DNA from 3 places in the Streptomyces sp. NPDC053673 genome. Region 3 is predicted to be linked to each of the others. Evidence: predicted binding sites of a transcription regulator. Region 3 holds the regulator's gene; each other region holds the start of a gene.

Region 1 (10,283 bases), on a different contig from region 3:
CCGGCACCGACAAGGGCATCGCGCTCGCCGACCACGTACGCGAGACGAACGCCGGAGCCGTCCTCTACGCGGGCGACGACCTCGGCGACCTCGCCGCCTTCGCCACCGTGGAGAAGCTCCGCTCGGACGGGGTGCCCGGACTGCTCGTGTGCAGCGGCAGCACGGAGGTGCCGGAGCTGGCCGAGCGCGCCGATCTGCTGCTGTCAGGACCCGGCGAAGTCGTCGGCTTCCTGGCCGCCCTCGCCGAGCGCCTGCAGCGCGTGTAGCTGGTCGAGGAACCACTGCTGCGGCGGCAGCGCGGTCGCCGCGGCGGCCAGCCGCTTGGTGCGCTCGGCCCGTTCGCCGTCCGGCATCGTCAGGGCCTGGTGCAGCGCGGCGGCCGTGCCCGTGACGTCGAACGGGTTCACGGCGATCGCCTCCTCGTGCAGCTCCTCGTACGCCCCGGCCTCCCGCGACAGCACCAGCGCGCACCCCGCGTCCGAGACGACCGGGATCTCCTTGGCGACCAGGTTCATCCCGTCCCGGATCGGGTTGACGAGGGCGACGTCCGCGATCCGGTACGCGGCCAGCGAGCGCGCGAAGTCGTCCTTGACGTGCAGGACGACCGGCGTCCAGCCGGGCGCGCCGTACTGGGCGTTGATCTCCTCGGCGACCCGGGAGACCTCCGCCGTGTAGTCGCGGTAGACGGCGAGGTCCTGACGCGACGGATACGCGAACGCGACATGCACCACCCGCTCACGCCACTCCGGGTGCTCGTCGAGCAGCGTCCGGTACGCCAGCAGCCCGCGCACGATGTTCTTGGACAGCTCGGTCCGGTCCACCCGGACGATCGTCTTCCGTCCCGGGCCGATCTGCTCGCGCAGGGCGGCCATCCGTTCCACGACGTCCGGCTCGTGCGAGCGGCGCCGCAGGAACTCGGCGTCCGCGCCCAGCCCGTGCACCCCGATCCACGTCCGTCCGCGGGCGGGCCCCGGGCCGCGGACCGTGACACTGGGCGCCTGGTCCTTCGGCCACGACGGCACCACGTCGTACGGGCCCAGCACCGAAGGGCAGGTCCGCATGAACGTCTGCGCCCACCGGGAGGTCAGGAATCCCAGCCGGTCCGCGCCCAGCATTCCCAGGAGCAGCTCCTCCGCGATGTCGTCCGGCAGCATCCGGAAGTACTCCGGCGGTGCCCACGGCGTGTGCGAGAAGTGCCCGATCCGCAGGTCGGGGCGGTGCTCGCGGAGCATCCCCGGCGTGAGCGCCAGGTGGTAGTCCTGGATCAGCACGACGGCCCCGGGCGCCGCCTCCGCCGCCAGCACTTCCGCGAATGCACGGTTGTACGTGCGGTACGCGACCCACTGCCGCCGGAACTCCGTGTCGAAGACCGGCTCCAGCGGGGTCTGGTACAGCATGTGGTTCACGAACCACAGCACCGAGTTCGCGATGCCGTTGTACGCGTCCGCGTGGATGTCCGGGTCGATGTCGAGCATCCGGACGCCCGGCTCGCCGACGCCGCGTCGCACCGCCTCGCGGTCGCCGTCGCCGAGCGCCGCGCACACCCACAGGGCGCCCGCGTCGGGGCCGATCGCCGACAGGCCGGAGACCAGCCCGCCGCCGCCGCGCCGGGCGTCGAGCGTGCCGTCCTCGCGGAAGGCGTACGAGACGGGGCCGCGGTTGGAGGCGACGAGTACCTGGGCGGCGTGCTCGGAGTCGGAGTGCTCGGAGTCGGAGTGCTCAGAGACCATGTCGCGAACCTAGCCCGTCACGTATCCGCTCAAACGTGCGGCCGGACTCCGTCGGCGGAGTCCGGCCGCACGGTCACTCGTTCAGTTGCCTCGGCCGCGGGTCGCGGCGAGTGCGATGGCTCCCGCCGCGGCGAGCGCCAGCGCGACTCCGCCGAGCAGCCACAGCCGCTCGCTGTTGTGGCCGGTTTCCGCCATTTCGCCGCGGCTGCCGGCGGCGCCGTTGTCAGGGGCGTCAGAGGCGTCAGAGGTGTCAGGGGTGTCGTGGGCCGCTCGTGCTCCCGACGCCTCCTGGCCTGCTCCCGGCCCGTCCTGCTGCGGCAGGCCCGGGGCCGAGGCGCGCCGGTCCGGGGCGGCGGTGTCCTTGGCCGTCTCCCGCCCGTCGCCCTGTCCCTGCTCGTCTCCTTGCTCCTGCTCCTCGCCCTGTTCCTCGTCCTGACCCGGGCCGGCCGGCGGCGCCGGCCTCGGCGCCCCGCCGACCACGGGCGCCACCGCGCACTTCGTGTCGGTGCTGCCCTCGTCGCAGTTGGACCGCGGCGAGTCCGCCGTGACGCTGCTGCCGAGCCTGCCGTCCCCGCCCACCTCGGCGTCGACGGTGACCGAGTACGTCACGGTCGCCGTCTTCCCGGCCGGGATGTCGCCGGTGAACGAGAGCTCGGGCTCCTCGTAGGCGACCTTCCCGAGGGTCGCCCTGCCGTCGCCGTCGTAGGAGGCGTCGTCGAGGGCGCCGGCGAGATCGTCGGTGAACCTGGCGTTCCGGTAATTGCGCTTGCCGGTGTTCTTCGCGGTGACGGTGAACGTCACGGTGTCCCCGGGACCGGCCGTCTTCGCCGACGCCGTCTTCGTGATCTCCAGCTCGGGCACCGGCACGGACAGGGCGAGGGCCGACGGCACATACGCGTCGTCGTCCGTTGCGAAGGCGAGCGTGGTGGACGTGGCGCCGGGCGCGATCGCGCCCTCCGGGACGTCGAACTCCTTCGCGTCGATGCTCAGGTTGTTGCGCAGGTGCGGGGCCACGGCGCCGTCGGCGGCGCCCGCGAAGAAGTTGCCGTTGCTCCTGGTGTCCTTCTCGGTCACGTACCGGCCGCCGACACGGAAGCGGTCGCCCGTGGTGCTCCGGTCGCCGCCGTACGCCGTGACGGACGCGCGGACCTGGCCACCGGACCGGTAGAAGCCCTTCACCGGGACGGTGGTGGCGGGCGAGGCGGAGCGCTGCAGGGCGTGGCCGCCGTAGACGTAGACGTTGCGCCGCTCCGGGGCGTGCTCCTCGTTCGGGGCGTCGTAGGCGTGGACGACGGTGAGCGACCAGCCCGCGGCACAGCCCCGGCCGGCCGGTGCCCAGATGCCGCCGACCGCGACCGGCAGCGGGTCACTCGATCCGGTGACGCCGGCGAAGGCGTCGGTGACGTCGGCCTCGCCGCTGTAGTAGTGCGCTCCACTGATCGAGTCCGGGTCCCTGACCAGGTGCTCGGCGTCGACCTCGACCGCATGGGCGTCGTTGACGCCGATCGAGGGCGTGGAGTCGAGCGGGTCGCCGGGCGACAGGGCGGCGTCGGCGCCCGAGGCCTCGCAGCGCGCCAGTGTGGCGCCGCCCGCGGTGCGGTACGTACCGTCGTTGCCGCCCCAGAACAGCCGCGCGTACACGACGTGCGCACCCGGCGGGATGCGGACCTGGCCGGTGCTCGAACCGTGGTCGGGCGACATCCCGGCGGTGTTGAGCCGCCGCAGGTCGAAGCTGCCGTCGCCGTCCTCGTTCTGCCCGGCGGCGGCGAGCGCGCACCGGGCGGCCATGTCGCCGGGCGCGTCCGGACAGCCGAGTACGGTGTTGCCGATGGTGGTGAAGTCGCCGTACAGCGAGGCGTCGTAGCGCTTCTCGAAGGAGGAGCCGCTGTCGGTGACGGCCCGGCCGGGGGAGAGCGGAGCGGTCGGCCCGGCCATTCCGGTCGAGACGGTGGTGACGGTCGCGACGACCGTCAGGGCCCCGACGAAACGGGGCAACCTGGAATTCTGGCGCCAAGCGCCCATGAGTCTCGTATAGCCCATAAATGCGAAATTTAGACAATACGACCGGCTGAGCCCGGCTACGCCGCGCCCGTGTTACGCCGCCCGGCCCGCTTCGCGTACTCCGCGTACTCGGGGATCTCCACCATCGGCGGCCGCTCCTCGGTGTCCACCGGATGGGTCCGCGGTACGAACCCGTCCTCGCCGCGCTCGAACTGGGTCAGCGCCGGACGCACCAGATGGCCCCGGGACAACCGCAGTTGGGCCGTACGGTAGATCGCCGCCGCCATCCGGCCCAGCGCCTGGCTGTCCTGGTGCCGGTGCAGCCGTACGCCCACGTCCACCTGCGCCAGCGCGTCCAGGCCCACCGTGTGCAGCGCGTCCACCAGCAGCCCGAGCTCCACCCCGTACCCCACCGGGAACGGCAGCCGCTCCAGCAGCGAGCGCCGCGCCGCGTACTCACCGCCGAGCGGCTGGACGAACCCGGCCAGCTGCGGCCAGTGCAGATTGAGCAGCGGCCGCGCCACCAGCTCCGTGACCCTTCCTCCTTGCTCGGCTCCGCCAAGACGGCCGCCCTGTCCGGTCCTGCCGGAGGCGAGCGCGTCGACACCGGTGGTCCCGAGCGGCCGCTCGTACATCGCCTTCACGAACTGCACGTCCGGCTCGGTCAGCAGCGGGCCGATGATCCCGGAGACGAAGTCCGCGGAGAACTCCCTCAGGTCCGCGTCCACGAAGCAGACGATGTCGCCGCCGGTCACGAGCAGCGAGCGCCACAGCACCTCGCCCTTGCCGGGCAGCGCCGGTATGCGCGGGAGTATCGCGTCCCGGTGCACCACGCGCGCCCCGGCCGCCGCGGCGGCCTCTGCGGTACGGTCCGTCGACCCCGAGTCGACGACCACGAGCTCGTCCACGAGCGGGACCGCCTCCGACATCAGCTCGCGCCGGATCACGGCGACGATCTCCCCGACCGTCGCCTCCTCGTTCAGAGCAGGGAGCACCACGCTGACCGTGGTGCTCTTCTTGGCGGCCAGCAGCTGGTCCAGGGGGCGGTCCGCCACCGACCAGGACCGCCGGGCCAGCCAGCGCTCCACCTCTTCCAGCACTTGATCTCCATCTCGCGGATCGGACGACCATCTCAAGCGTCCGGGGGTTCGGTTACAGTCTTGAACAACGCGAACGGCCGTCGCATGTCGGGGGTCCTCTCGCGAACAATCGAATACCGCTCATCCAGAGGGGCAGAGGGACACGGCCCGTTGAAGCCCCGGCAACCCTCCAGCCGGTTCTCGTCGCACGTCATACGACACTCGCGCGAGGCCCCGGCTAGGGAAGGTGCCAATTCCGTCTCGTGGCGAGATGCGCCGCGAGGAAGATGAGGAGAAAGGGCCTCGCCTCCATGGCTGTGCAGACCGTTGCCACCACCACCGACTCAGTTGATCTCGGCCCCGCCTCCGGGCTCTCCTGCCGCGAATGCGGCGAGCGGTTCGCGCTCGGCCCGATCTTCGCCTGCGAGATCTGTTTCGGGCCGCTCGAAGTCGCGTACGACCTGCCGAGCGGCGACCCGGAAGCCCTGCGCAAGCGGATCGAGAACGGTCCCGAGAACATCTGGCGCTATGCGCCGCTGCTCCCCGTCCCCGCCGACGTGGCGAGCAAGCCGAACCTGAACCCGGGCTGGACCAAGCTCGTCAAGGCCGACAACCTCGCCCGTGAGCTGGGTGTCGACACCGGCAAGCTCTTCGTCAAGGACGACTCCGGCAACCCGACGCACTCCTTCAAGGACCGGGTCGTCGCCCAGGCCCTGGAGGCCGCCCGCGCCTTCGGTTTCACCACGCTCTCCTGCTCCTCCACCGGCAACCTGGCGGGCGCGGTCGGCGCCGCCGCCGCCCGGGCCGGCTTCCGCTCCTGCGTGTTCATCCCGCACGACCTGGAGCAGGGCAAGGTCATCATGGCGGCCGTCTACGGCGGCGAGCTCGTCGGTATCGAGGGCAACTACGACGACGTCAACCGCTTCTGCTCCGAACTCATCGGCGACCCGGCGGGCGAGGGCTGGGGCTTCGTCAACGTCAATCTGCGTCCGTACTACGGCGAGGGGTCGAAGACGCTCGCGTACGAGATCTGCGAGCAGCTCGGCTGGCGGATCCCCGACCAGATCGTCATCCCCATCGCCTCCGGCTCCCAGCTCACCAAGATCGACAAGGGCCTGCAGGAGCTGATCAAGCTGGGCCTCGTCGAGGACAAGCCCTACAAGATCTTCGGCGCCCAGGCCGAGGGCTGCTCCCCGGTGTCCGTGGCCTTCAAGGCCGGCCATGACGTGGTCAAGCCGCAGAAGCCCGACACCATCGCGAAGTCCCTGGCGATCGGCAACCCGGCCGACGGCCCGTACGTCCTGGACATCTGCCGGCGCACCGGAGGAGCCGTCGAGGACGTCACCGACGAGCAGATCGTGGACGCGATCAAGCTGCTGGCCCGCACGGAGGGCATCTTCACGGAGACCGCCGGCGGCACGACGCTCGGCGTGGCGAAGAAGCTGATCGAGGCAGGCGTCATCGACCCGTCCCTCACCACGGTCGTCGTCAACACGGGTGACGGCCTGAAGACTCTCGACGCGGTGGCCCCCACGACGGGTATGTCCGCTGTCATCCGCCCCAACCTGGACTCTTTCCGAGAGGCTGGCCTCGCATGAGCGTCAACGTCCGCATCCCCACCATCCTCCGCACCTACACCGGCGGCCAAGCCGAGGTCCCGGCGGAGGGCGCGACCCTCGCCGAGGTCATCGCCGACCTGGAGAAGAACCACGCGGGCATCGCGGCGCGGGTCCTGGACGACCAGGGCAAGCTGCGCCGTTTCGTGAACGTGTACGTCAACGACGACGACGTCCGCTTCGAGCAGGGCCTGGAGACGGCCACGCCGGACGGCGCGGGCGTCTCGATCATCCCGGCCGTCGCCGGAGGCTGACCGTCGGGCGCGGTGCCGGAGCCGTGATCGCCACGCAGTGTTAACAGAATTGCCCCCTCCGCAAGCTAAGCGGAGGGGGCAATTCTGCATGGTTGAGCGCGGTAGAGTTGGGAAGTCCCCTCCACTGCTTGTGCCAGACGCATATGAGAATGCGCCCGAGCGCGACAAGAAGCAGCCAAAGTGTTCGACTTCGATGCGGCTTATGCGTGCTTTGGTGGGCCCGACTTGCCCGGGAAACCAGTGAATTCATGGGGATCGTCCTTTCGGCCCTGCCCAGAATTCTCGTCCGATTGACCTGTTGCACACGGCAGTTGGACAGATACATTCAGCCGCGGTCGACGCGTTCCGGCGCACGCTCACACCTGTCAGTGGGCGAGGTCTGACCCGGGTCCGCGAAGTGCGGTCCTGTGCAAGGGCCAGTAATAGGGGAGTTAGGCATGGCTCAGGGCACCGTCAAGTGGTTCAACGCGGAGAAGGGGTACGGCTTCATCGCGGTCGACGGTGGTGCGGATGTTTTCGTCCACTACAGCGCGATCCAGATGGACGGTTACCGCACCCTGGAGGAGGGCCAGCGGGTCGAGTTCGAGATCTCGCAGGGTCAGAAGGGGCCGCAGGCGGACATGGTCCGTTTGGCCGGCTGAAGCGCCGACCGACTGCAGCAACGTGACGGAGGGCCCGTACCCGGTGGGTACGGGCCCTCCGGCGTGTCGGGGGGCTTTGATTACAGGAGGCTCCCTCCCGTCCCCTGCCTCCGGCGGGGAGGCCCACGGTCGACCGCCGCCCCTCGTCGAGGCTTCGAAGCCGCTTGCGCCCGCCCGTCACCCGACCGCCACCCCTCATCGAGGCTTCTTCGAAGCCGCTTGCGCCCTCCCGTCGCCCGACCGCCACCCCTCATGGACGCTTCTTCGAAGCGGCTTGCGCCCTCCCGTCGCCCGACCGCCACCCCTCATGGACGCTTCTTCGAAGCGGCTTGCACTCTCCAGGCCCGAGTGCTAATCATTGGCGTTAGCACTCTACGAGTGAGAGTGACAACTATGGACCGGGTCGGTGAGGTCCGCAGGCCAGGTGGGGCAAGGAACCACAAGGCATGCAGGCCGTCCGTCGCGGGCGCCGAGCGCGGTCCGGAGAAATCCACCCCAGTCCGGGAGGACCACTTCACATGGCCAAGATCATCGCGTTCGACGAGGAGGCACGGCGCGGTCTCGAGCGCGGGATGAACCAGCTCGCCGACGCCGTCAAGGTCACCCTTGGCCCCAAGGGCCGGAACGTCGTCCTCGAGAAGAAGTGGGGCGCCCCCACGATCACCAACGATGGTGTTTCCATCGCCAAGGAGATCGAGCTCGAGGACCCGTACGAGAAGATCGGCGCCGAGCTGGTCAAGGAAGTCGCCAAGAAGACGGACGACGTCGCCGGTGACGGTACGACCACCGCGACCGTTCTCGCCCAGGCGCTCGTCCGCGAGGGCCTGCGCAACGTGGCGGCCGGCGCCAACCCCATGGCTCTGAAGCGCGGCATCGAGAAGGCCGTCGAGGCCGTCTCCGGCGCCCTGCTCGAGCAGGCCAAGGACGTGGAGACGAAGGAGCAGATCGCCTCCACCGCCTCCATCTCCGCCGCCGACACCCAGATCGGTGAGCTCATCGCCGAGGCGATGGACAAGGTCGGCAAGGAAGGCGTCATCACCGTCGAGGAGTCCCAGACCTTCGGTCTGGAGCTGGAGCTCACCGAGGGTATGCGCTTCGACAAGGGCTACATCTCGGCGTACTTCGCCACCGACATGGAGCGTATGGAGGCGTCCCTGGACGACCCGTACATCCTGATCGTCAACTCCAAGATCTCCTCGGTGAAGGACCTGCTCCCGCTGCTGGAGAAGGTCATGCAGTCGGGCAAGCCGCTGCTGATCATCGCCGAGGACGTCGAGGGCGAGGCCCTGTCGACCCTGGTCGTCAACAAGATCCGTGGCACCTTCAAGTCCGTTGCCGTCAAGGCCCCGGGCTTCGGTGACCGCCGCAAGGCCATGCTCGGCGACATCGCCATCCTCACCGGTGGCACGGTCATCTCCGAGGAGGTCGGCCTCAAGCTGGAGAACGCCGGCCTGGACCTGCTGGGCCGCGCCCGCAAGGTCGTCATCACCAAGGACGAGACCACCATCGTCGACGGTGCCGGTGACAGCGACCAGGTCGCCGGCCGGGTCAACCAGATCCGTGCCGAGATCGAGAACAGCGACTCGGACTACGACCGCGAGAAGCTCCAGGAGCGCCTCGCGAAGCTGGCCGGCGGCGTGGCCGTCATCAAGGCCGGCGCCGCGACCGAGGTCGAGCTCAAGGAGCGCAAGCACCGCATCGAGGACGCCGTTCGCAACGCGAAGGCGGCCGTCGAGGAGGGCATCGTCGCCGGTGGTGGCGTGGCCCTGCTGCAGGCCTCCTCGGTCTTCGAGAAGCTCGAGCTCGACCTGACGGGCGACGAGGCCACGGGTGCCGCGATCGTGAAGCTGGCCCTGGAGGCCCCGCTGAAGCAGATCGCGATCAACGCCGGTCTCGAGGGCGGCGTCGTGGCGGAGAAGGTCCGCAACCTGCCGACCGGTCACGGCCTCAACGCCGCGACCAACGAGTACGTCGACCTGATCGCCGAGGGCATCATCGACCCGGCGAAGGTGACGCGCTCCGCGCTGCAGAACGCTGCTTCCATCGCCGCGCTGTTCCTCACCACCGAGGCCGTCATCGCCGACAAGCCGGAGAAGGCCGCCGCGGCCGCTCCGGGCGGCATGCCGGGCGGTGACATGGACTTCTGATCGACCTCTGGTTGATCAACCGTCCTGAAGACCGAGGGCGGCACCCCCACTCCCAGGGGGGTGCCGCCCTCGGGCGTTTGCCCCGAGCCTCTCCTCCGGCCAGGCCTTAGGAGCCTCTCCTCAGACCACGCCCTAGGAACGTACGGCCATCCGTACCGATTGCTGCGCACACGCCTGCAGCGGCAGCGAGAACCGCGTGGTCTTTCCGTCGTCCCGTTGCGGTGGTGGGCGTGGTGTCCGCGGCTGGGTATCGGGACATCTCACCGCAGTGCGTCCGGTTGTACCCCGGGGAGTCTGATTCTGACCGCCTCTGTCGTATATGGTCGCTCACCGGTGACCGCCCGGTCTGCGACGCCGTCGCAGACGTGTCGCGCACCGGTGCTGGGGTAACCCCCACCTCCAACAGGCCGGTTGACGGGATGGGGCCCGGCTCCGGGTTCCGCGAGGCTCTTCGCATGCGAATCAACCGAGCCGTCCGCGCCACACCCACCAAGCTCCTCGCCCACACCACGCTCCTCGCCACCGCAGTCGTCGCCACCGCCGCACCCATGGCCGTGGCGACGACGCCCGACAGCACGGTGCGTTGGGAGACGTGCACCGGCACCGACCTCGACCCCCGCCAGGAATGCGCCACCCTCGCCGTCCCGCTCGACCACGACAACCCGCGCGGCCCGCAGATCTCCCTCGCCATCTCCCGCATCCGCAGCGACAAGCCCGAAGCCCGGCGCGGCACGCTCCTGCTCATCCCCGGCGGACCCGGCGGCTCCAGCATCAACGGCCCGTCCACGACCGGGCGGAAACTGCCCCAGTCGGTA
Region 2 (10,283 bases), on a different contig from region 3:
TGGATCTCGTTCGCGGCCCCGGCGTCCGCGCGCCCCGGCAGCTGGACGTACGGCCAGGTCGCGTACTTCATGGGTGTGGGCCTCATCCTCTGGGTGATGGGTCTGATCGGCATCACCAAGGCGGTGGCCCACTACCGCTGGGCGGTCCGCCTCACCTCGGCGGTCCGCCCGGCGCACACGCCCGGCGGCGTGCACCGCTGAGCCGGTGTCAGACCGCCGAGCGGGTCTCAGACCGCTGCGGGAGCGCCGATCAGCATGGTCGGGGCCCCGGCGACGCGGGTGAGGAAGACCGTCGCCGCGTTGGGCCCGCTCGGCTTCACCTTGCGGCGCAGCTCCTCCGGTTCCACGGCCGAGCCGCGCTTCTTCACCGTCAGGGTGCCGACCTCGCGCTCGCGCAGCAGGGCCTTCAGCTTCTTCAGGTTGAAGGGGAGTTCGTCGGTGATCTCGTACGCGGTCGCATACGGGGTCGGCCGCAGCTCGTCCGCCGTGATGTACGCGATCGTCTCGTCGATCAGGCCGCCGTCGAGGTCCTCGGCGACCTCGGCGACGAGATGCGCGCGGATGACGGCGCCGTCGGGCTCGTACAGGAAGCGGCCGACCTTGCGGACCTGCGGGTTGGGCAGGCCGCGGCCGGTCAGGGTCGCGCCGGAGGGAAGGAGGGTGGCGCGGCGGGTGCCGGGGACGATGACCTCGGTGCGGCCCTCGTCGTGCCAGAGCACGGCTTCCTTCACATCGCCGCCGTCCGAGATCCACTCCACCTCGAAGTCGTGGGGGACCAGCTCGTGCGGGATGCCGGGCGCGATCTTGATGGCGCCGGTGCCGACCTGCCGTACCGCGTCGACCGCCCAGGACAGCGGCGGCGAGTACGCCTCCGGGTCGAAGATCCGGCCCCGGCCGCCGCGCCGCGCCGGATCGATGAAGAGCGACTCGGTGCCACTGAGGTCGTAGTCCATGACGTCCGCGCAGGTGACCGTCATCAGCGGCGTGCCCTCCATCACCGTGTGGACATTGACCAGGGCGGTCTCGGCGGTCACCGGGTCCCGGTCGACGGCCTGCACGACGAAGCCCGCACGGGCGAGGGCGATCGCGTCGCCGCCGATGCCGCAGCACAGATCCGTGACGTCGACCGGGCCGATGTCCCGGAACCGCCGGGCGCGGTACTCGGCGACGGACCTGCGCGTGGCCTGCTCGATCCCGTGCGGCGTGAAGTACATCCGGTACGCGTCCTCCGCGCCGAACTTCGCCGCCGCACGCTGCCGTAGCCGCGCCTGCGTGAGCGCCGCGGAGACCAGCTCGGCAGGGTGCTCGCGGCGCAGCCGGGTGGCGAGGGCCAGCTCCTCTCCGGGGGCGTGGTCGCGCAGCGCGGCGAGCAGGGCCTGACCCTCGTCGCTGAGCAGCGGCGAGAGGAGCGGGAAGCAGTCGTCGGTCACCTGGCCATTGTCGGCCAGCCGGGGGACGCTGCGCGCAGGGCGGCGGTGTCGGGGCCTTGCGGGGGAGCGGCGCTGAGAGGATGCGGCGCCATGCAGCAAGTAAGACAAAAAGGAAAAATGCAAAGAAGATGGCGGGCTCACGCGGCGCTCTCGATGTCGCTCCTCGTCGCGCTCGGCTCGGGCTGTGCCGCGGAGCCCTCGGACGGTGGTGAAGGCGGCGGGACGTCGCGGCCCGCCGCCGGGCCCGCCGCTCACGACCGGCAGCAGGACCAGGGGCAGGGTCAGGAACGGAAGCACGATCAGGATCGGCCCCGGAAGCAGGATCAGGAGGGGAAGCGGGCCCCGCAGCAGGCCCGGAAGCAGGCCCGGAAGCAGAACCGGCCCGCGATTCCGCAGGCGGGTCCGCAAGGGGGCCCTGCCGCAGCGCTCTCCGCGTACGCGCGACGTATGAAGAAGGCACAGGCGGCCCGCGCCGCGGCAGCCAAGCGCTGGGGACTGAAGGAGACACCGCTGGCCGCCCCTCCGCCGCCCGCCAAGAAGCCGAGGATCACCACACGCAACGGATTCGAGGTCGACGACCACGACGGACTGCCGCCCGTCTTCACGACCGTGCCGACCAAGCGGAAGGTCGTCTTCCTGACGATCGACGACGGTGCGGAGAAGGACCCCGAGCTGCTGGAGATGATGAGCGAGCTGAAGATCCCCTACAGCGCGTTCCTCACCGACTACGTCGTACGTGACAACTATGGCTACTTCGAGAAGATGCAGGACAGCGGCGTCGCCCTGCACAACCACACCCTCAACCACCGCTACCTGCCGGGGCTCTCGTACGCGAAGCAGAAGAAGGAGATCTGCGGGCAGCAGGCGATCCTCGAAGAGCGGTACGGAAAGCGGCCCCGGCTGTTCCGCCCGCCGTACGGCAACTACAACGAGGACACCCTGCGGGCGGCGAAGAAGTGCGGGATCAAGGCCGTGCCGCTATGGGCGGCGGAGGCGTTCCCGGATCACATGGAGTGGCGGGAATGGGACCGGGACCTCCATCCCGGCGACATCATCCTCACGCACTTCCGCGGCAAGGATGTCTGGAACGGATCCATGGCCGACTTGGTCCGCAACGTCATGAAGGTCGTCACCGCGAAGGGATACGCGGTGGCGCGGCTGGAGGACTACGTGTGAGGTGCGCGCACCGGCCACCGGCCGTCCTGGTGGCGGCCGGTGTCCCGGGCGTCTCTCGTGCACCCGGGTCGGTCGCCGTCGCGGCCGTGACAACGGCGGACCACGGTATTGAGCCGCGCGGCGGGCGTGGCGGGCCCGGATCGAGGGGCATGTCCGTAGGGTCGTCACGGAACGCGGCGGCGCATCCGCGCGTTGTCCGTATCGAGTTCGAGATCGAGTTCGAGTTCGAGCTCCAGATCAAGATCGAAGTTGAGTTCGAGATCGAGCTCCAGATCGAACCGTCCGCCGTGGTCCCACGGGCGCGCCGCGCAGTGAATTGGCACTCCGCTTGACCGAGTGCTAATCGCAGTCATAGTCTCGGCTCTGGCACTCCCCACCGGAGAGTGCCAACACAGCGACGGGCAGGTCCGGCACCCGCGACGACGGATCCACCTGGTCGCCACCTCAGACAGTCAAACCCCGTGAGATCTCCGAAGGGGGAGGTCGGATCGTGACGACCACCAGCTCCAAGGTTGCCATCAAGCCGCTCGAGGACCGCATTGTGGTCCAGCCGCTCGACGCCGAGCAGACCACGGCCTCTGGCCTGGTCATCCCGGACACCGCCAAGGAGAAGCCCCAGGAGGGCGTCGTCCTGGCCGTGGGCCCGGGCCGCTTCGAGAACGGCGAGCGCCTGCCGCTCGACGTCAAGACCGGCGATGTCGTGCTCTACAGCAAGTACGGCGGCACCGAGGTGAAGTACAACGGCGAGGAGTACCTCGTCCTCTCGGCCCGCGACGTGCTCGCGATCGTCGAGAAGTAGGTCGGACCTCCGGGGTTCGCCCCCGGAAGACTCCGTACCAGGCAGTTTTGCTTGAGCCGCGCCCCTGGCCCCCGCGTCGTAAGAAGCCGGGTGGCCCGGGGCGTGGTTCGTTTTGAGAGGACTTGAGAAGCTCCATGGCGAAGATCCTGAAGTTCGACGAGGACGCCCGTCGCGCCCTCGAGCGCGGCGTCAACAAGCTTGCCGACACGGTCAAGGTGACGATCGGCCCCAAGGGCCGCAACGTCGTGATCGACAAGAAGTTCGGTGCCCCCACCATCACCAACGACGGTGTCACGATCGCCCGTGAGGTCGAGATCGAGGACCCGTACGAGAACCTCGGCGCCCAGCTGGTGAAGGAGGTGGCGACCAAGACCAACGACATCGCTGGTGACGGCACCACCACCGCCACCGTGCTCGCCCAGGCCCTGGTCCGCGAGGGTCTGCGCAACGTCGCCGCCGGTGCCTCCCCGGCCGCCCTGAAGAAGGGCATCGACGCCGCGGTAAAGGCCGTCTCCGACGAGCTGATCGCCACCGCGCGTCCGATCGAGGAGAAGTCCGACATCGCCGCCGTCGCCGCGCTGTCCGCCCAGGACCAGCAGGTCGGCGAGCTCATCGCCGAGGCGATGGACAAGGTCGGCAAGGACGGTGTCATCACCGTCGAGGAGTCCAACACCTTCGGTCTGGAGCTGGAGTTCACCGAGGGCATGGCCTTCGACAAGGGCTACCTCTCCCCGTACATGGTGTCCGACCAGGAGCGTATGGAGGCCGTCCTCGACGACCCGTACATCCTGATCAACCAGGGCAAGATCTCCTCGATCCAGGACCTGCTGCCGCTGCTGGAGAAGGTCATCCAGGCGGGTGGCTCCAAGCCGCTGCTGATCATCGCCGAGGACGTCGAGGGCGAGGCGCTCTCCACCCTCGTCGTCAACAAGATCCGCGGCACCTTCAACGCGGTCGCGGTCAAGGCCCCCGGCTTCGGTGACCGCCGCAAGGCGATGCTGCAGGACATGGCCACCCTCACCGGTGCCACCGTCATCGCCGAGGAGGTCGGCCTCAAGCTCGACCAGGCCGGTCTGGACGTGCTGGGCACCGCCCGCCGCGTCACCGTCACCAAGGACGACACGACGATCGTCGACGGCGGCGGCAACTCCGAGGATGTCCTCGGCCGCGTCAACCAGATCAAGGCCGAGATCGAGACCACGGACTCCGACTGGGACCGCGAGAAGCTCCAGGAGCGCCTCGCGAAGCTGGCCGGCGGCGTGTGCGTGATCAAGGTCGGCGCCGCCACCGAGGTGGAGCTGAAGGAGAAGAAGCACCGTCTGGAGGACGCCATCTCCGCGACCCGCGCCGCGGTCGAGGAGGGCATCGTCTCCGGTGGTGGCTCCGCGCTCGTCCACGCCGTGAAGGTGCTGGAGGGCAACCTCGGCAAGGAGGGCGACGAGGCCACCGGTGTCGCGGTCGTCCGCCGCGCCGCCGTCGAGCCGCTGCGCTGGATCGCAGAGAACGCCGGCCTCGAGGGCTACGTCATCACCGCCAAGGTGGCGGAGCTGGAGAAGGGCAACGGCTTCAACGCCGCGACCGGCGAGTACGGCGACCTGGTGAAGGCCGGCGTCATCGACCCGGTCAAGGTCACGCGCTCCGCGCTGGAGAACGCCGCGTCGATCGCCTCCCTGCTGCTCACCACCGAGACCCTCGTGGTGGAGAAGAAGGAAGAGGAGCTGGCGGAGGCGGGCCACGGCCACGGCCACGGTCACTCCCACTGAGTCACCGAGCCCACTGACCCGTTCAGGGCTTGAGAAGGCCCCCGTTCCCGGAGAGGGAACGGGGGCCTTCTCCGTGATGTGCCGCCGCTGATGTGCCGCTGATGTGCCGTGGCCAGGTGTCCGCCGCGGCTGCATGTCCGGCGCCGCTGCCTCGCCGGCGCCGCCCCCAGGTCCGATGCTGCTACATGTCCAGTGCGCCGATCTGTCCCATCAGCCCGAGCCGGTCGTACTGCCACCAGCCCTCGCAGATCATGCCCTCGCGGAGCAGGTGGGTCGTCGTACCGGTCATGGACACCTGCTTGCCGGTGGCCGGTATCCCCAGGAACTCGCCCTTGTGCGTGCCGTTCCAGGTCCAGCGCGTGCACACCCGGTCGCCCTCGGCGATCTGGTCCTCGATGGTGAAGGTGAAGTCGAAGCCGTCCCGCCACATCCCGATCTCGCGGCGGAGTGCATCGAGACCGATCAGGTCCTGCGCGTTGGACGGGTCGTGGTCGCGGTAGTCCCTGGTGAGCAGCCTGTCGAGGGCCGCGGGGTCACCGGCGAGCGCGTCGGTGAAGAACTTGCCGCAGGTGTCCTTGTTCAGCTGCTCGTCGCGGATGACGTCCAGGTCGGTGAAGGTCGGCAAGCCGTCGCAGAGAGCCACCATCTCCTGGAAGATCCGGTCCGTCTCGGGCAGGTTCGAGTTCCTCATCGCATCCTCGTACGAGGGGAACTCGACGATCTCTATGACGTGCGTCGCGTCGGAGCGGTCCGTGGCGACGAGATTGTGGGTGGCGGTGCGCTTGCCCTTGGTCTGTTCGACCCAGGTGTCCATGAGCCGGTTGAGCTCGTCGACACGATCCGTCTTGCAATCGATCAATTGTACGAATGTCATGGCGTCTCCCGGGCGGGTGGGTCGCTGGGCCGGATACACCTATTTTAGTGAGAATGAGCTAATTGTCTGCTTGCTGAGAACGGGGTAATTGTCCGTCTAGGCAGACCGGTTCAACGCCGCCGGAACGACCTGGCCGGCAAAGGGCCGGCCCAGCGCGTACCGCTCCACCTCGTCCAGCGCCAGATCGGCCATCCGGTGCAGCTCACGGCCGAGCGAGCCCGCGACATGCGGGGTCAGCAGGACGTTCGGCAGCTCGTACAGCGGGGAGTTCGCGGGCGGCACCTCGGGCTCGGTGACATCCAGTACGGCGTCGAGGCGACCGGAGACAAGCTCCGGGAGCAGGGCGTCCGTGTCCACCAGCGAGCCGCGCGCGGTGTTGATCAGGGTCGCTCCGTCCGGCATCAGCGCCAGCTGGCGGGCGCCGATCATCCGGCGGGTGGCCGGGACCTCGGGGGCGTGGACGGTGACGATGTCGCTGCGCGAGCAGAGCACGTCCAGCGGCACCGCCTCGGCCCCGAGCAGTGCCGCCTCGGCGGCGTCCGCGTACGGGTCGTACAGCAGGACCCGCAGATCGAACGGGCGGAGCAGCTCGATGACACGGCGGCCGATCCGGGACGCGCCGACGACGCCGACCGTACGGCCGAAGTTGCCGGCTCCGTCGAGCTCGTGGCGCCAGTCGTGCTGGGCGCGCAGCTCGCGGTAGCGGCGGCGGCTGTGCAGGACCCGCTTGTTGGCGAAGAGGATCGCGGCGAGCGTGTACTCGGCGACGGGCAGCGCGTTGGCCGCGGCGGCGGAGGTGACGGCGATGCCGCGGTCCCAGCAGGCCTGGGTGATGTGGTGCTTGACGGAGCCCGCGGCGTGCACGACGGCACGCAGGCGCGGGGCGGCGTCCAGGACGCGCTCGTCGAGCGGGGTCGCTCCCCAGCAGGTCAGCAGCAGTTCGGCCTCGGCGAGTGCGGCCGCGACGGCGGGGGAGGGCGTGGTCAGGTCATGGGCGACGAGGTGGGGGTCGGTGTGCGCCAGTGCGGCGAGGCGGGCGCGATGGGCATCGGTGAGCAGGCGGTCGGCGATGCCGGGACCCATCGCGAGCAGCAGGGACGGCCCACTGCCCGTGGAATTGTCAGTGGCGTGGTGCATGGTGGAAGTCGGACTCCTCGTTGGTCACTTGAGGTCAACGGGCGGGCTGCTCGGCGAGTCACGTCCGCGCGTCTGCGGTCACTTGACGCTGCCGGCGGTCAGGCCCGCCTTCCGGTGACGCTGCAGGGAGACGAACGCGACGATGAGGGGGACGACGGCGAGCAGGGAGCCGGTGACGACGAGGGGGTAGAACTTCGGCTCGCTGTGCGTGTTGGTGTTTCAGGTGTACAGGCCGAGGCTCAGCGGGAAGAGCTCGGGGCCGGAGAGCATCACTGCCGGCACGGCGTGCGGCAGGAACAGCGCGAGCTGGAAGAAGCGGCGGGCGCGGGCGAGGGCGGAGTCGAGCAGCAGCGCGAGGGCCAGGGCCCCGCCGAGCAGCAGCGGAATGTAGAGGAGGCAGTACCCGACGAGCACGAGGAACCCGTCCCGGAACGCCGGCTCGCCGAGCGCGGCGGCGTAGTTGTCGATCCCGCTGAACACGGTCTCGGCGCCGCCGAACCCCAGGCCCGTCCTGCACGCCCATCTCGCCGGCGACAAGGACCTTCTCGACCGCTACGGCCCCCGGCTGCGCGCCCATCTCGACGGCTATGTCCGCCTGTTCGGCGCCGACGGATCACCGATGCCGTACGGCCGTTCGCTCACGTATCGCTTCGCCGCCGCGGCCGCGCCCTGGCTCGGCGCGCTCACCGGCCACACCCCGCTCACCCCCGGCGCCACCCGCCGCCTCGCCTCCGGCACCCTGCGCCACTTCCTCGGCCGGGGCGCCACCGACGCCGAAGGACTGCTCACGCTGGGCTGGCACGGTCCGTACGAACCCGTCCTCCAGACCAACTCGGGGCCGGCCTCCCCCTACTGGGCCTCGAAGGGCTTCCTCGGCCTGCTCATCCCGGCCGGCGATCCGGCCTGGACGGATCGCGAGGAGCCGCTGCCCGCCGAGACGGCGGACGCCGTCACCGCACTCGACCCACCGTGCCTGCTCATCCAGGCCACCGCCGCCGACGGTCTCGTACGCCTCCACAACCACGGCACCCACCACCTCGGCGGCGAGGACGACGACCCCGGCTACTCCCGCTTCGCGTACTCCACCCGGACCGGCCCCAGCGCCGGTCCCGGCGCCGACGACAGGAGCGGCGACCGGACCGCCGACAATCACTTCGCCCTCGTCATCGACGGCAGAGCCACCGCGCGGGGCCCCGTGGTCCCGCAGGGCTCCGGCCCGGGCTGGGCCGCCTCGGCCCATGCCCCGTCGCCCGGCATCCGGGTTCACTCACTGACGCTCGCCCACGGCCGGGCCGAGGTCCGCGCCCATCTCGTCACCGGGGCGCCCGACGGCACCCCCGTACGCCAGACCGGCTGGGCCACCACCCCTGAAGGCCCTACCGCCCAACTCCAGCCGGTGCACGGCTACACGGTGCGCACCGCGTACGACACCGGCTCCACCCTCCAGGGCCCCCGCACCCGTACCGCCGCTCTGCACGGCACGACCGGCGGCGGACCCGCCACCCTCTTCGTCGCCCTCGCCTCGCTCACCGCCGAGCCCGCCCCGGCACCCGTCACCGCGCTCGCGGACGTCGGGATCGACGGACACACCCTCACCGTCACCTGGCAGGACGGAACTACTTCGGTCCGTACTTGCGGCCCGCCCTGGAGCTGACCCCGCCCAGCAGCCCGCGCGGCGCCAGCTTCACCACACCCATGAGCGCCTTGTAGCGCGGGTCAGGGATGGACAGCGACTTCCCGCGCGCGAGGTCGGCAAGCGCCGCCGACACCAGCTTGTCGGCGTCCAGCCACATCCAGCCGGGGATGTTGTCCGTTCCCATTCCGGCCCGCTCATGGAACTCGGTCCGTACGAAACCGGGGCACAGGGCCATCAGCCGCACGCCCGTTCCGGCCAGATCGCGGGCCGCGCCCTGCGTGAACTGCACGACCCAGGCCTTGGACGCGCCGTACGTCCCGCGCGGCACGAACGCCGCCACCGACGCGACGTTCACCACCCCGCCCCGGCCGCGGTCGCGCATCGGCCCCGCCGCCGCGGCCGTCAGCCGCAGCACCGCCTCGCAGTGCACCTTCAGCATCCGCAGCTCATCGGCCATGGACACCTCCAGGAACCGGCCCTTGTTGCCGAACCCGGCGTTGTTCACCAGCAGGTCCACCGGACGCTTGCGGTCCGCCAGCCGCGCCTCGACCGCGGTGATCCCGTCCTCCTCGGCCAGATCCGCGGTCAGCACCTCCGCCTCGATGCCGTGCCGGTCGTGGAGCTCGGTGGCCTGCTCCTGGAGCCGCTTGGTGTCGCGCGCCACCAGGACCAGATCATGTCCGTCGGAGGCGAGCCGCCGCGCGAAGGCGGCGCCGATGCCCGCGGTCGCGCCGGTAATCAGTGCTGTCGTCATGGGCGGCACGTTAGTGCCCCGTGCGCGTGTGCGGCGTACCAGGCTTGCCCGCCCGCCATGCTTCTCGGTCACCTTGACCCACATGCCTGGCACACCGTCAGACCTGGGTGTTTTGGCATCTCTTTGCCCGGATCGGACGAACCGGCCCATCGGCCCTTGTGTCTCGCTCACCGCGGCCGGGAGGCCGGACCGGTCGTGCGGAGGACGCCCGGAGGAACGGTGGTGCGCGGTCAGCCGCCGTACTTGGCGGTGTACGACCGCGCCACCTCCAGCAGCGCGGACTCCATCCACTCGGCCGCGACCAGGGTGCGCGGCAGCAGCTCCCGCTCGAGCGTGGCCGCGCGGAACAGCAGCGCGACCGTGATGTCGTGGTCGGGCCGGTGCACGATCTCGACCGGGTCGTCCGCCTGGAAAGTGCCCGGCTCGATCACCCGCAGCAGCGCCCCTGGCGCTCCCGCCCGGGTGAACCGCTTCACCCAGTCCTTCTCACCGACGTGCCCCTGGAACGTCCTGCAGGGAACGCGGCCGCCGGTCACCTCGAGCACCACCCCGGAGCCGACGCGCCAGCGCTCACCGATGAGGGCCCCGTTCACATCGAGGCCGAGGGTCGTGAGGTTCTCGCCGAACGCGCCGTCGGCCAGCGGGCGCCCCAACTCCCGCTCCCAGTCATCGAGGTCCTCGCGCGCGAAGGCCATGACGGCACGGTCGTTCCCT
Region 3 (10,283 bases):
CTTCCGGCCGGGCCCTTGCGCACCGGTTTCGCGTTCGCCCTCGCATGCGACGGTGGCGACGGCCGGTGCCGAAGGGGAGGCCGTGTGACCGGTGCTGAGCGTGGTCGTACAGCTGAGCCAGCGCACCCGGACACCGGCGCGCTCCAGCGCGCGGGTGCCTGCGGCGTCCGTCGTGAAGGACACCGCCGTCGCGCTGAGCCCGCCGCCCGTGCCGGGTTCGCACGCCACGGCGCCGAGGGCCGCCGCGCCGGCCAGACCGATCGCTGCCAGTACACGTGTGTACGCGCCCATGCCCGGCAGCGTCCCACCGGCGCCGCGGTCGCGGTAGACCAGTTGCGGTCACAACGCGCCGCGTACGGTGGGGGGATGAGACGCGACCGCACACCCCGACGGCTGACGGTGGGCCCGGAGGTCTGGCTCTGGTCGGTCGGGCATCTGCACCCGGAATGCCGCGAGATCCTGACCGTGCGCCGCGCCGAAGCCCCGCACGCCCAGCTGCGGTTCGTGTTCCGTGACGGCAAGGGACGCATCGTGGCCGGCGCGTACTGGTCGTCCGGCCTGCTCGGCACCACCGGCCACGACACCTGCCTGAACCTTCACGAGCCCGGTGTCGTACGCCGGTTCCTCGACGAGGCCGCAGCGCGCGGGCTGCTGCCGGTCGCGCACGGCATCGCGGAGATCGACGGCTGGCCGCTGTTCGACGCGCTGGTGGGACGTACGGCCGGGTCAGGACCAGCGGCCGGTACGGCCCAGTAGCAGCGCCGCGGCCGCCGTCCCGGCCGTGGAGGTGCGCAGAACACTCCGCCCGAGCCGGTACGGCTTCGCGCCCGCCTCCGCGAAGGCGGCCAACTCCTCGGGGGAGACGCCCCCTTCGGGACCGACGACCAGCACGATCTCGCCGGACGACGGCAGCTGGGCGGTGGCGAGCGGCTCGGCGCCCTCCTCGTGCAGGACGGCGGCGAAGTCCGCTTCGGCGAGAAGTCGCACAACCTGCTTCGTCGTCGCGGCGTCCGCGACCGCCGGGAAGCGCAGCCGGCGCGACTGCTTGCCCGCCTCGCGCGCCGTGGCACGCCACTTGGCGAGGGACTTGGCGCCGCGGTCGCCCTTCCACTGCGTGATGCAGCGGGCGGCGGCCCACGGCACGATCGCGTCGACCCCGGTCTCCGTCATGGTCTCGACGGCGAGTTCGCCGCGGTCGCCCTTGGGAAGCGCCTGGACGACGGTGATCCGGGGCGAGGGCTCGCTCTCCGTGCGCACTTCGGTGACGGTGACATCGAGACGGTCCTTGCCCTCGACGGCGGCGACGGTGCCGTAGGCGCCGTTGCCCGCGCCGTCCGTCAGCACGATCTCCTCGCCGACGCGGAGCCTGCGCACCGAGACGGCGTGCCGTCCCTCGGGACCGTCGAGGGTGACGGTGCCGGAGGTGACGCGGTCGACGAGGAACACCGGGGCGGTCATGAGGGACTCCGCAGGGCGAGAGCGGCGCTCGCGGCGCCCAGTTCGGCAGCGAGCACCTCGACGAGGCGCCCGGCGGGAAGGTCGCGGGCCATCCGATGGCCCTGACCGGCCCAGAGGGCCATGCCCTGTGGGTCGCCCGCCTTGGCCGCGGCCTTGCGCAGACCGGAGGTGAGGTGGTGCACCTCGGGGTACGCGGCGGGCGCGTACCGTCCGTGCTCGCTCATGAACCGGTTGACCAGGCCGCGGGCCGGGCGTCCGGAGAAGGCCCGGGTGAGTTCGGTGCGGGTGAACAGCGGATTGGTCATGGCCTGCTTGTGCACCGCGTTCGCACCGGACTCGGGGCAGACGAGAAACGCGGTGCCGAGCTGGGCCGCGTCGGCGCCCGCGGCCAGCGCGGCGGCGATCTGGCTGCCGCGCATCAGTCCACCGGCCGCGACGATCGGGAGCGGTACGGTCTCCCTGATCAGCGCGATCAGTGCCAGCAGCCCGATCCCGCCGCAGTCGGTGGCAGGGTCGTCGCGGTGCGTGCCCTGGTGGCCGCCCGCCTCGATGCCCTGCACACAGATGGCGTCGGCGCCCACGTTCTGCGCGGCCTGTGCTTCCTCGGGCGTGGTGACGGTCACGACGGTGAGCGTCCCGGCGCGCTTGAGGGCGTCCAGGGTCTGCCGGGTGGGGCAGCCGAAGGTGAAGGACACAAGGGGTACGGGGTCGTCGCGCAGGATCGCCAGCTTGGCCTCGTACCCGTCGTCCCGTCCGGCCTCGGGGTCGCCGAGCGGCGTGTCGTACCAGCTCACCTCCCCGGCGAGCTGGTGCCGGTACACCTCGACGGCGGCCGGGTCGGCGTAATGCGGCTGGGGCATGAAGAGATTGACGCCGAAGGGACGGCCGGTGAGCCCACGCACCTGTTTGATCTCCTGGTACATGCCGTCCGCCGTCTTGTACCCGGCGGCCAGGAACCCGAACCCGCCGGCCTCGGACACGGCAGCGGCGAGCTCAGGACAGGAAGCGCCACCCGCCATGGGGGCCTGCACGATCGGGTAACGGCAGAGATCGGTCAGCGCGGAGGACATGCCCGCATGGTGCCACGTCCCGACGGCACGGCCGAATCCGGCGCGGGACGGCCCGCGTCCGCCCCCGGCGGGACGGGGTGCGGCGCGAAGCGGCCTCGCCCTCGGACGGCGAGTGCTTCCGGCGCAAAGCCCCAGCGCCTGGCAAGGGACGGGGGCCGTCGGGCCCCCCGTGACTCCCGCCCCGGGGGACGGGGGCCGTGGCGCGAAGCGCCCACGCCTGCCGGGGGAACGGGGGCCGTGAAGGCCCTGTAACTCCCGCCCGGGGACGGGGAGCCATGACGCGAAGCTGCCCGCGCCTGCCGGGGGAACGGAAGCTGTCAGGGCCCCGTAACCCCCGCCCAAGGGGGGACGGGGAGCCATGGCGCGGAGCGCCCACGCCTGCCCGGGGCAACCGGAGCCGTCAGCCACAGCTTCCGCCGCCAGGGCGACGAGAAGCCGTGGCGCAAAGCACCCGCGCCTACCCGACCGGAACGAAGACTCGCGCGACGCGAAGCACCCACGCCTCCCCCGGGGAACGGGGGCCATCAGGCTCCCGTGACTCCCGCCCCCGGGGGGGACCAGGTGAGTGGGGTTCCCCCCTCACCTACCGTTGAACGCGTCCTTGAGGCGGGAGAACAGTCCCTGCTGCCCCGGCTGGAACTGCCCCATCGGCCGCTCCTCGCCCCGCAGCTTCGCCAGCTCCCGCAGCACCCGCTCCTGCTCCGGATCCAGCTTCGTCGGCGTCATCACCTCGACATGGACGATGAGGTCACCACGCCCGCCGCCCCGCAGATGCGTCACACCGCGCCCGTGCAGCGGGATCGACTGCCCCGACTGCGTGCCCGGACGGATGTCGACCTCCTCCATGCCGTCGAGCGTCTCCAGCGGCACCTTCGTGCCGAGCGCACCCGCCGTCATCGGGATCGTCACCGTGCAGTGCAGATCGTCGCCGCGCCGCTGGAAGACAGGGTGCGGCAGCTCGTGGATCTCGACGTACAGGTCGCCGGCCGGGCCGCCGCCGGGGCCGACCTCGCCCTCGCCCGCCAGCTGGATCCGGGTGCCGTTGTCGACACCGGCCGGGATCTTGACCGTGAGAGTGCGACGCGACCGCACCCGGCCGTCGCCCGCACACTCGGGGCACGGAGTGGGGACCACGGTCCCGAAGCCCTGACACTGCGGGCAGGGGCGGGAGGTCATGACCTGCCCGAGGAAGGACCGGGTGACCTGGGAGACCTCACCGCGGCCGCGGCACATGTCACAGGTCTGGGCGGAGGTACCGGGAGCCGCTCCCTCGCCCGAGCAGGTCGTACACACGACAGCCGTGTCGACCTGGATGTCCTTCGTCGTCCCGAAAGCCGCCTCGCTGAGCTCGACCTCCAGCCGGATCATCGCGTCCTGACCGCGCCGCGTCCGCGACCTCGGCCCGCGCTGGGACGCCGTTCCGAAGAAGGCGTCCATGATGTCCGAGAAGTTACCGAAGCCGCCCGCGCCGAAGCCGCCGGCCCCGCCCCCGCCGCCCGCGGCGGAGAGCGGGTCGCCACCGAGGTCGTAGACCTGCTTCTTCTGCGGGTCCGAGAGCACCTCGTACGCGGCGTTGATCTCCTTGAAGCGCTCTTGCGTCTTCGGGTCCGGATTCACGTCCGGGTGGAGCTCACGCGCCAGCCGCCGGAAGGCCTTCTTGATCTCGTCCTGCGATGCGTCGCGGCGTACGCCCAGCACGGCGTAGTAGTCGGTGGCCACTTACGACTCCGCCAGGATCTGTCCGACGTAACGTGCCACTGCGCGTACCGCTCCCATCGTTCCGGGGTAGTCCATGCGGGTCGGTCCGACCACGCCGAGTTTGGCGACTGCCTCGTCGCCCGAACCGTAGCCGACCGCGACCACGGACGTGGAGTTGAGGCCCTCATGGGCATTCTCGTGCCCGATCCGTACGGTCATGCCCGAGTCCTTGGCCTCGCCGAGCAGCTTCAGCAGGACGACCTGCTCCTCCAGCGCCTCCAGGACGGGCCGGATGGTCAGCGGGAAGTCATGGCCGAAGCGCGTCAGATTGGCGGTGCCGCCGATCATCAGCCGCTCCTCGGTCTCCTCCACGAGCGTTTCGAGGAGGGTCGAGAGCACCGTCGAGACCGTGCCCCGGTCGTCCAGTTCGAACGACTCGGGAAGATCCTGCACCAGCTGCGGGACGTCAGTGAAGCGACGGCCCACCACCCGGCTGTTCAGCCGGGCCCGCAGATCCGCCAGCGAGGTCTCGCCGAACGGCGCCGGGCAGTCCACATGCCGCTGCTCGACCCGTCCGGTGTCGGTGATCAGCACCAGCATCAAACGCGCCGGAGCCAGCGCCAGCAGCTCCACATGCCGCACGGTCGAGCGGGTGAGGGACGGGTACTGGACGACCGCGACCTGCCGGGTCAGCTGCGCGAGCAGCCGAACCGTGCGCGCCACGACGTCGTCGAGGTCGACGGCCCCGTCCAGGAAGTTCTGGATCGCGCGCCGCTCGGGGGACGACAGCGGCTTGACGCCCGCCAGCTTGTCCACGAACAGGCGGTAGCCCTTGTCCGTCGGAATCCGTCCGGCGCTGGTGTGGGGCTGGGCGATGAACCCTTCCTCCTCCAGCACCGCCATGTCGTTGCGCACGGTGGCCGGCGAGACACCCAGCCGGTGCCGCTCCGTGAGGGCTTTGGAACCGACGGGCTCCTCCGTCCCGACATAGTCCTGGACGATGGCGCGCAGCACTTCGAGTCTGCGTTCGCTGAGCATCGCGCACACCTCCAGCTGTGGTTCCTCGGCGGTCGGTCGGTCCTGCCTGGCACTCGCTGCGGCTGAGTGCCAGTCTTCCCCCGGGCCAGTGTACGGCGGGGAGGTACGCACCTAGCAAGGGCGATCGGACACGCTACCGCCCCGCGGACCGGCAAGACGTCGCTGGTCGCCCGGGATAGCGTCGCCGTATGGACGTCAGTTGGGAAGACTTCGGATGGGAACGTCTCGGCGACGGAGTGGGCCGGCGACGCATGCCTGTCTGGGACGCCACCATCGGTCTTGTCGTCGGAGAAACCGCGGCCCTGCTGTACGACACGGGCTCCACACTCCGTGAGGGCGCCGAGCTGCGCACCCAGGCCGAGGCCCTTCTCGGCGGCCGCCGTGTGACGCATATCGCGCTCAGCCACCCCCATTTCGACCACGTCTTCGGCACGGCGGCGTTCTCGGCGGTCCAGGTGTACGGCGCGGTCGGCATCGACGAGCTGCTCGTCCGCGAGCGGGACGTGCTGCGCGACGACGCGATCCGCCACGGTGTGACGCCTGCCGACGCGGCGCAGGCCACGGACGTGCTGGTGCGGCCGCAGCACACCGTCTCCGACCCGTGGACCCTGGACCTCGGCGGCCGCCAGGTCCTGCTGGTGAACGCCGGACCGGGCCACTCCGGCCACGACCTCGCCGTACTGGTGCCCGGCGCGGCTGCTGACCCGGCGATTGTCTTCTGCGGCGACCTGGTCGAGGAGTCGGGCGACCCCCAGGCGGGGCCGGACGCGACCCCCTCCCGCTGGCCGGCGGCCCTGGACCGGCTGCTCGCGCTGGCCGGAGAGGACGCGGTGTACGTACCGGGTCACGGGGCGGCGGTGGACGCCGCCTTCGTACGCGCTCAACGGGATGAGCTGGCCCGGCGGTTCGGGGTGTCGTAGCGTCTGCGGAATGCGCAGTTACAGCCCCGACCTGACCCCACCGTGGAAGCGGTCCACCCCCGTGCCGGAGGTGCCGGCCGAGCCCGATCTCGTCGTCGAGGAGGTCACGACGGGCTTCTGCGGCGCGGTGATCCGCTGCGAGGCGGGGACGGTGACGCTGGAGGACCGCTTCGGCAAGCACCGGGTGTTCCCGCTGGAGCCGCGCGGATTCCTGCTGGAGGGGAAGGTCGTCACGCTGGTCCGGCCGTCCTCCGGCGCTCCGGTACGGCTCACCCGTACGGCCTCCGGCTCGGTCGCCGTCCCCGGCGCACGGGCCCGGGTCGCCCGCGCGGGCCGCATCTACGTGGAGGGCCGCCACGACGCCGAACTGGTCGAGAAGGTGTGGGGCGACGACCTGCGCATCGAGGGCGTGGTCGTCGAGTACCTGGAGGGCGTCGACGACCTCCCGTCCATCGTCGCGGACTTCTCCCCGACGGCGGACGCCCGTCTGGGCGTCCTCGTCGACCATCTGGTCCCCGGCTCCAAGGAGTCCCGCATCGCGGGGTCCGTCACGGACCCGCATGTGCTGGTGGTGGGCCATCCGTACATCGATGTGTGGGAAGCCGTGAAGCCCTCGTCGCTGGGAATCGCGGGCTGGCCCTCCGTACCGCGCGGCCAGGACTGGAAGACGGGCGTCTGCCGCGCCCTGGGCTGGCCGCCGAACACGGGTGCGGCGTGGCAGCACATCCTGTCGCGGGTGACGAGCTACCGGGACCTCGAGCCGGCGCTGCTGGGAAGGGTGGAAGAGCTGATCGACTTCGTGACGGCGCCGCCGGAGTAGCCCCGGGGCTCCACCCGAAGTCCAGCCGGGCCGGAACCCCGAGAACCCACCCCGGTGCGGCGCTTGAGGCGCGAGGCCTGGGCAGCGCCCCGAAAACCCGCCCCGGTCGGCACTTGAGACGCAGGGCCTGGGGCAGCACCCCCAAACCCAGCCCCGCCGGCGCTTGAGGCGCGGGGTCTTGGGGCAGCGCCCCAGTTCGGGAAGGGGCGGGGTGGGGAAACTCTCAGTCCACCAGGTCCCGGACCACCGCGTCCGCCAGCAGCCGGCCCCGCAGGGTCAACGCCGCCCGCCCGGCCTCGTACGCCCCCGCGTCCAGCAGCCCGTCCGCCAAGGCGCGGCGCGACGCCGCGAGCCCCTCCGGCTTCAGGAGGGACAGCGGGCAGCCCTCGACGAGCCGCAGCTCCAGCAGCACCCGCTCGACCCGACGGTCCTCGTCCGGCAGGACCTCCCGCCCCGCACCAGGCGACCGCCCCTCCGCGAGCGCCGCCGCATACGCGCCGGGATGCTTCACGTTCCACCACCGCACACCCCCCACGTGGCTGTGCGCCCCCGGGCCCGCCCCCCACCAGTCCGCGCCGCGCCAGTACAGCTCGTTGTGCAGGCAGCGCCCCGCCTCGGACGTGGCCCAGTTCGACACCTCGTACCAGTCGAACCCCGCCGCCGACAGCACTTCCTCCGCGATCAGATACCGGTCGGCGTGCACATCGTCGTCGGTCATCGGCACCTCACCGCGCCGGATCCGCCGGGCCAGCTGCGTGCCCTCCTCGACGATCAGCGCGTATGCGCTGACGTGGTCCGGCCCGGCCCCGATCGCCGCGTCGAGCGACGCCCGCCAGTCGTCGTCGCTCTCCCCCGGCGTGCCGTAGATCAGATCCAGGTTCACATGCTCGAAGCCCGCCGCCCGCGCCTCGGCGACACACGCCTCGGGCCGTCCCGGAGTGTGCGTGCGGTCCAGCACCTTCAGCACGTGCTGCCGCGCGCTCTGCATGCCGAACGACAACCGGTTGAAGCCGCCCGCCCGCAGCTCCGTCAGATACGCGGGGTCCACGGACTCCGGATTCGCCTCGGTCGTGATCTCGGCATCGTCCGCGAGACCGAACTCCTCCCGAACCGCCCCCAGCATCCGTACGAGATCGCCGGCGGCCAGCAGCGTCGGCGTACCGCCGCCCACGAACACGGTCCTGACCTGCCGCGGATCGTCGCCGAGGACCTTCCGGGCGAGCCGGATCTCCTCGATCAGCGTGTCCGCGTAGTTGTCGCGGGAGGCCAGCACACCTCCGCTGCCGCGCAGCTCGTTCGCCGTGTACGTGTTGAAGTCGCAGTAGCCGCAGCGCGTGGCGCAGTACGGAACGTGCAGGTAGAACCCGAGGGGCCGGTCGCCCGCGCCGGTGAGGGCGTGCGGGGGCAGCGCCCCGTCCAGGGGCATGGGCTCACCATCAGGCAGTACGGAAGGCATACGCCCCATTGTCCGCTACGTGCGCGGGTCCCCGGACAGCCACGCGCGCGGATCCCCGGACAGCCACGCGCGCGGGTCCCCGGACAGCCACGTGCGCGGGTCCCCGGACAGCCACGGTTCCCGGGACAGCTCAGCGCGCCTGGAGCACCAGCAGCGCCAGGTCGTCGTCCGGCGGGGCCTCCGCGAACGTGTGCACCGCCTGCCGTATGCGGTCCGCGACACCCTGCGCGGTAAGGCCCGTGCAGTCGCCGAGCGCCCGCGCCAGCCCGTCGGCGTCGTCGAACATCCGCTGCCCGGAGCGCCGCTCCGTGACCCCGTCGGTGACACAGAGCAGCGTGTCGCCCGGCTCCAGCTCGAAGGTCTGGCTCTCGTACGCGACGTCCTCGACGACTCCGAGGAGGAGCTGGGAGGCGGCAGCCGGGCGTACGGTGCCGTCGGGGCGCAGCAGCAGGGGCAGCGGGTGGCCGGCACAGGCCAGGGTGCAGCGGACTCCGCCTCCGCCAGGGAGCGGTGTCAGCTCCCCGTACAGCAGCGACAGAAACCGCGACTGGGGTCCGTCGTGGTGACCGGACCCGTGACCGGACCCGTGACCAGAGCCGTGACCAGAGCCGTGACCGGACCCGGGGCCGGTGGTTTGGTGCCCGAGGCCGGAGCCGCGGGCGGGGCTGGTGGTTGGGTGACCGGGACCCGTGCCGGAGCCCGCTCCCGCCACCATGAGCGCCGCCGCCTCCGCCGCCTCCATCGCGTCGTCGAGGAGCAGTCCGTTGAGCCGGTCGAGGACCTCGCCGACCTGGTACCCCTCGCGGGCGAGCAGCCGCAGCCAGGGCCGGGCGAGGCCGGTGACGACGGCGGCCTCGGGCCCGCTGCCCTGGACGTCGCCGAGCATGAAGCACCAGCGGCCGCCGCTGCCGGCCGGGAAGATGTCGTAGAAGTCGCCGCCCGCCAGGCCCTCGTCGCTCGGCTCGTACACGAGCGAGCTGTCGACGCCCGGGATCTGGGCGACCTGGGCGGGCAGCAGCCCACGCTGCAGCACCCGGCTGATGGTGGCCTGCCGGGTGTACTGGCGGGCGGCCCCGATCGCGAGGCCCACGCGGCGCGCGAAGTCCTCGAGCAGGGCGGTCGCTTCGTCGGGGACGCCCGGCAGCCCCTCGCGGCCGAGGAGCAGCGTGCCGAGCGGCCGTGCGCCCGTGGCCAGCCGGAACGCCACCGCGCTTCCGTCCGCGCCTTCCGGCCATGCGACGGGGACCGTCACGGCCCCGCCGCGCGCCTCGTCCAGTAACCGCGGCGGCTCCTTGACCAGAACAACTCGCAGGCCCTCGATGGCCGACTCGTCGGCATGCCACACCCGGGCCAGCCGGGGCGCGGGCCCCGCCTCACCATCCAGCCAGACCGCACACCAGTCGGCGAGCCGCGGCACCAGGAGCTGGCCCGCGAGCGCCGCGACCATGTCCTCGTCGAGCTGTCCGGCAAGCAGGTCGGACGCCTCGGCGAGGAAGGAAAGGGAGCCGCGGCTGATCCACTCCCGGTCGTCGCGTACGGCCCGGCGCGGCGTGGGAGCGAGGATCTCGGCCGCCCGCAGTCCGCGCTGCAACGCGGCCTCGCCTCCGGGCAGCGCCCCCACGGTCTGGCACCCGTCGAGGGAGAGGCGGGCCCAGACCGTCTTGAGACCCGGCCGGTAGGTGATTCCCCAGACGGCGGCGAGCGTGGCGACGAGGTGCAGTCCGCGCCCGTACTCCGGCTCGCCGGGGAGCGCCGCCGACTCGGAGCCGTCGCTGCGTACCGCCCGGGTCGGGTGGTGGTCGGACACCTCGATGACCAGGGCC

Evidence for each region. Region 3 encodes HrcA, which represses chaperone genes, less so after heat shock. Its sites were predicted from a motif close to TTNGCACTCNGNNNNNCNGAGTGCNAA; they were not measured.
Region 1: a site for HrcA is predicted at 7,686-7,712, ahead of groL (chaperonin GroEL). Genes of this name have one in related genera too.
Region 2: a site for HrcA is predicted at 2,970-2,996, ahead of groES (co-chaperone GroES). Genes of this name have one in related genera too.

Annotation. Positions count from the first base shown of each region.
Region 1 covers NZ_JBVJKN010000002.1:114,530-124,812, forward strand. Annotated here, with positions in the region: gene otsB (trehalose-phosphatase) at 1-266, shown strand, start outside; gene ACZ6ZQ_RS03725 (alpha,alpha-trehalose-phosphate synthase (UDP-forming)) at 204-1,730, opposite strand; gene ACZ6ZQ_RS03730 (DUF7927 domain-containing protein) at 1,812-3,725, opposite strand; gene ACZ6ZQ_RS03735 (glucosyl-3-phosphoglycerate synthase) at 3,809-4,831, opposite strand; SAM riboswitch class I at 4,949-5,104, shown strand; gene thrC (threonine synthase) at 5,098-6,408, shown strand; gene ACZ6ZQ_RS03745 (MoaD/ThiS family protein) at 6,405-6,680, shown strand; gene ACZ6ZQ_RS03750 (cold-shock protein) at 7,118-7,321, shown strand; gene groL (chaperonin GroEL) at 7,840-9,468, shown strand; gene ACZ6ZQ_RS03760 (alpha/beta hydrolase) at 9,924-10,283, shown strand, end outside.
Region 2 covers NZ_JBVJKN010000010.1:232,755-243,037, forward strand. Annotated here, with positions in the region: gene ACZ6ZQ_RS17690 (hypothetical protein) at 1-201, shown strand, start outside; gene ACZ6ZQ_RS17695 (THUMP-like domain-containing protein) at 228-1,430, opposite strand; gene ACZ6ZQ_RS17700 (polysaccharide deacetylase family protein) at 1,878-2,606, shown strand; gene ACZ6ZQ_RS17705 (hypothetical protein) at 2,771-2,929, opposite strand; gene groES (co-chaperone GroES) at 3,097-3,405, shown strand; gene groL (chaperonin GroEL) at 3,540-5,168, shown strand; gene ACZ6ZQ_RS17720 (ester cyclase) at 5,350-6,042, opposite strand; gene ACZ6ZQ_RS17725 (hydroxyacid dehydrogenase) at 6,139-7,179, opposite strand; partial or broken gene ACZ6ZQ_RS17730 (carbohydrate ABC transporter permease) at 7,258-7,458, opposite strand; partial or broken gene ACZ6ZQ_RS17735 (DUF2264 domain-containing protein) at 7,685-8,833, shown strand; gene ACZ6ZQ_RS17740 (SDR family NAD(P)-dependent oxidoreductase) at 8,796-9,569, opposite strand; gene ACZ6ZQ_RS17745 (MOSC domain-containing protein) at 9,800-10,283, opposite strand, start outside.
Region 3 covers NZ_JBVJKN010000007.1:254,459-264,741, forward strand. Annotated here, with positions in the region: gene ACZ6ZQ_RS13955 (hypothetical protein) at 1-291, opposite strand, end outside; gene ACZ6ZQ_RS13960 (hypothetical protein) at 367-756, shown strand; gene ACZ6ZQ_RS13965 (16S rRNA (uracil(1498)-N(3))-methyltransferase) at 727-1,458, opposite strand; gene ACZ6ZQ_RS13970 (nitronate monooxygenase) at 1,455-2,528, opposite strand; gene dnaJ (molecular chaperone DnaJ) at 3,108-4,247, opposite strand; gene hrcA (heat-inducible transcriptional repressor HrcA) at 4,248-5,264, opposite strand; gene ACZ6ZQ_RS13985 (MBL fold metallo-hydrolase) at 5,453-6,184, shown strand; gene ACZ6ZQ_RS13990 (DUF3097 domain-containing protein) at 6,195-7,004, shown strand; gene hemW (radical SAM family heme chaperone HemW) at 7,228-8,460, opposite strand; gene ACZ6ZQ_RS14000 (SpoIIE family protein phosphatase) at 8,591-10,283, opposite strand, start outside.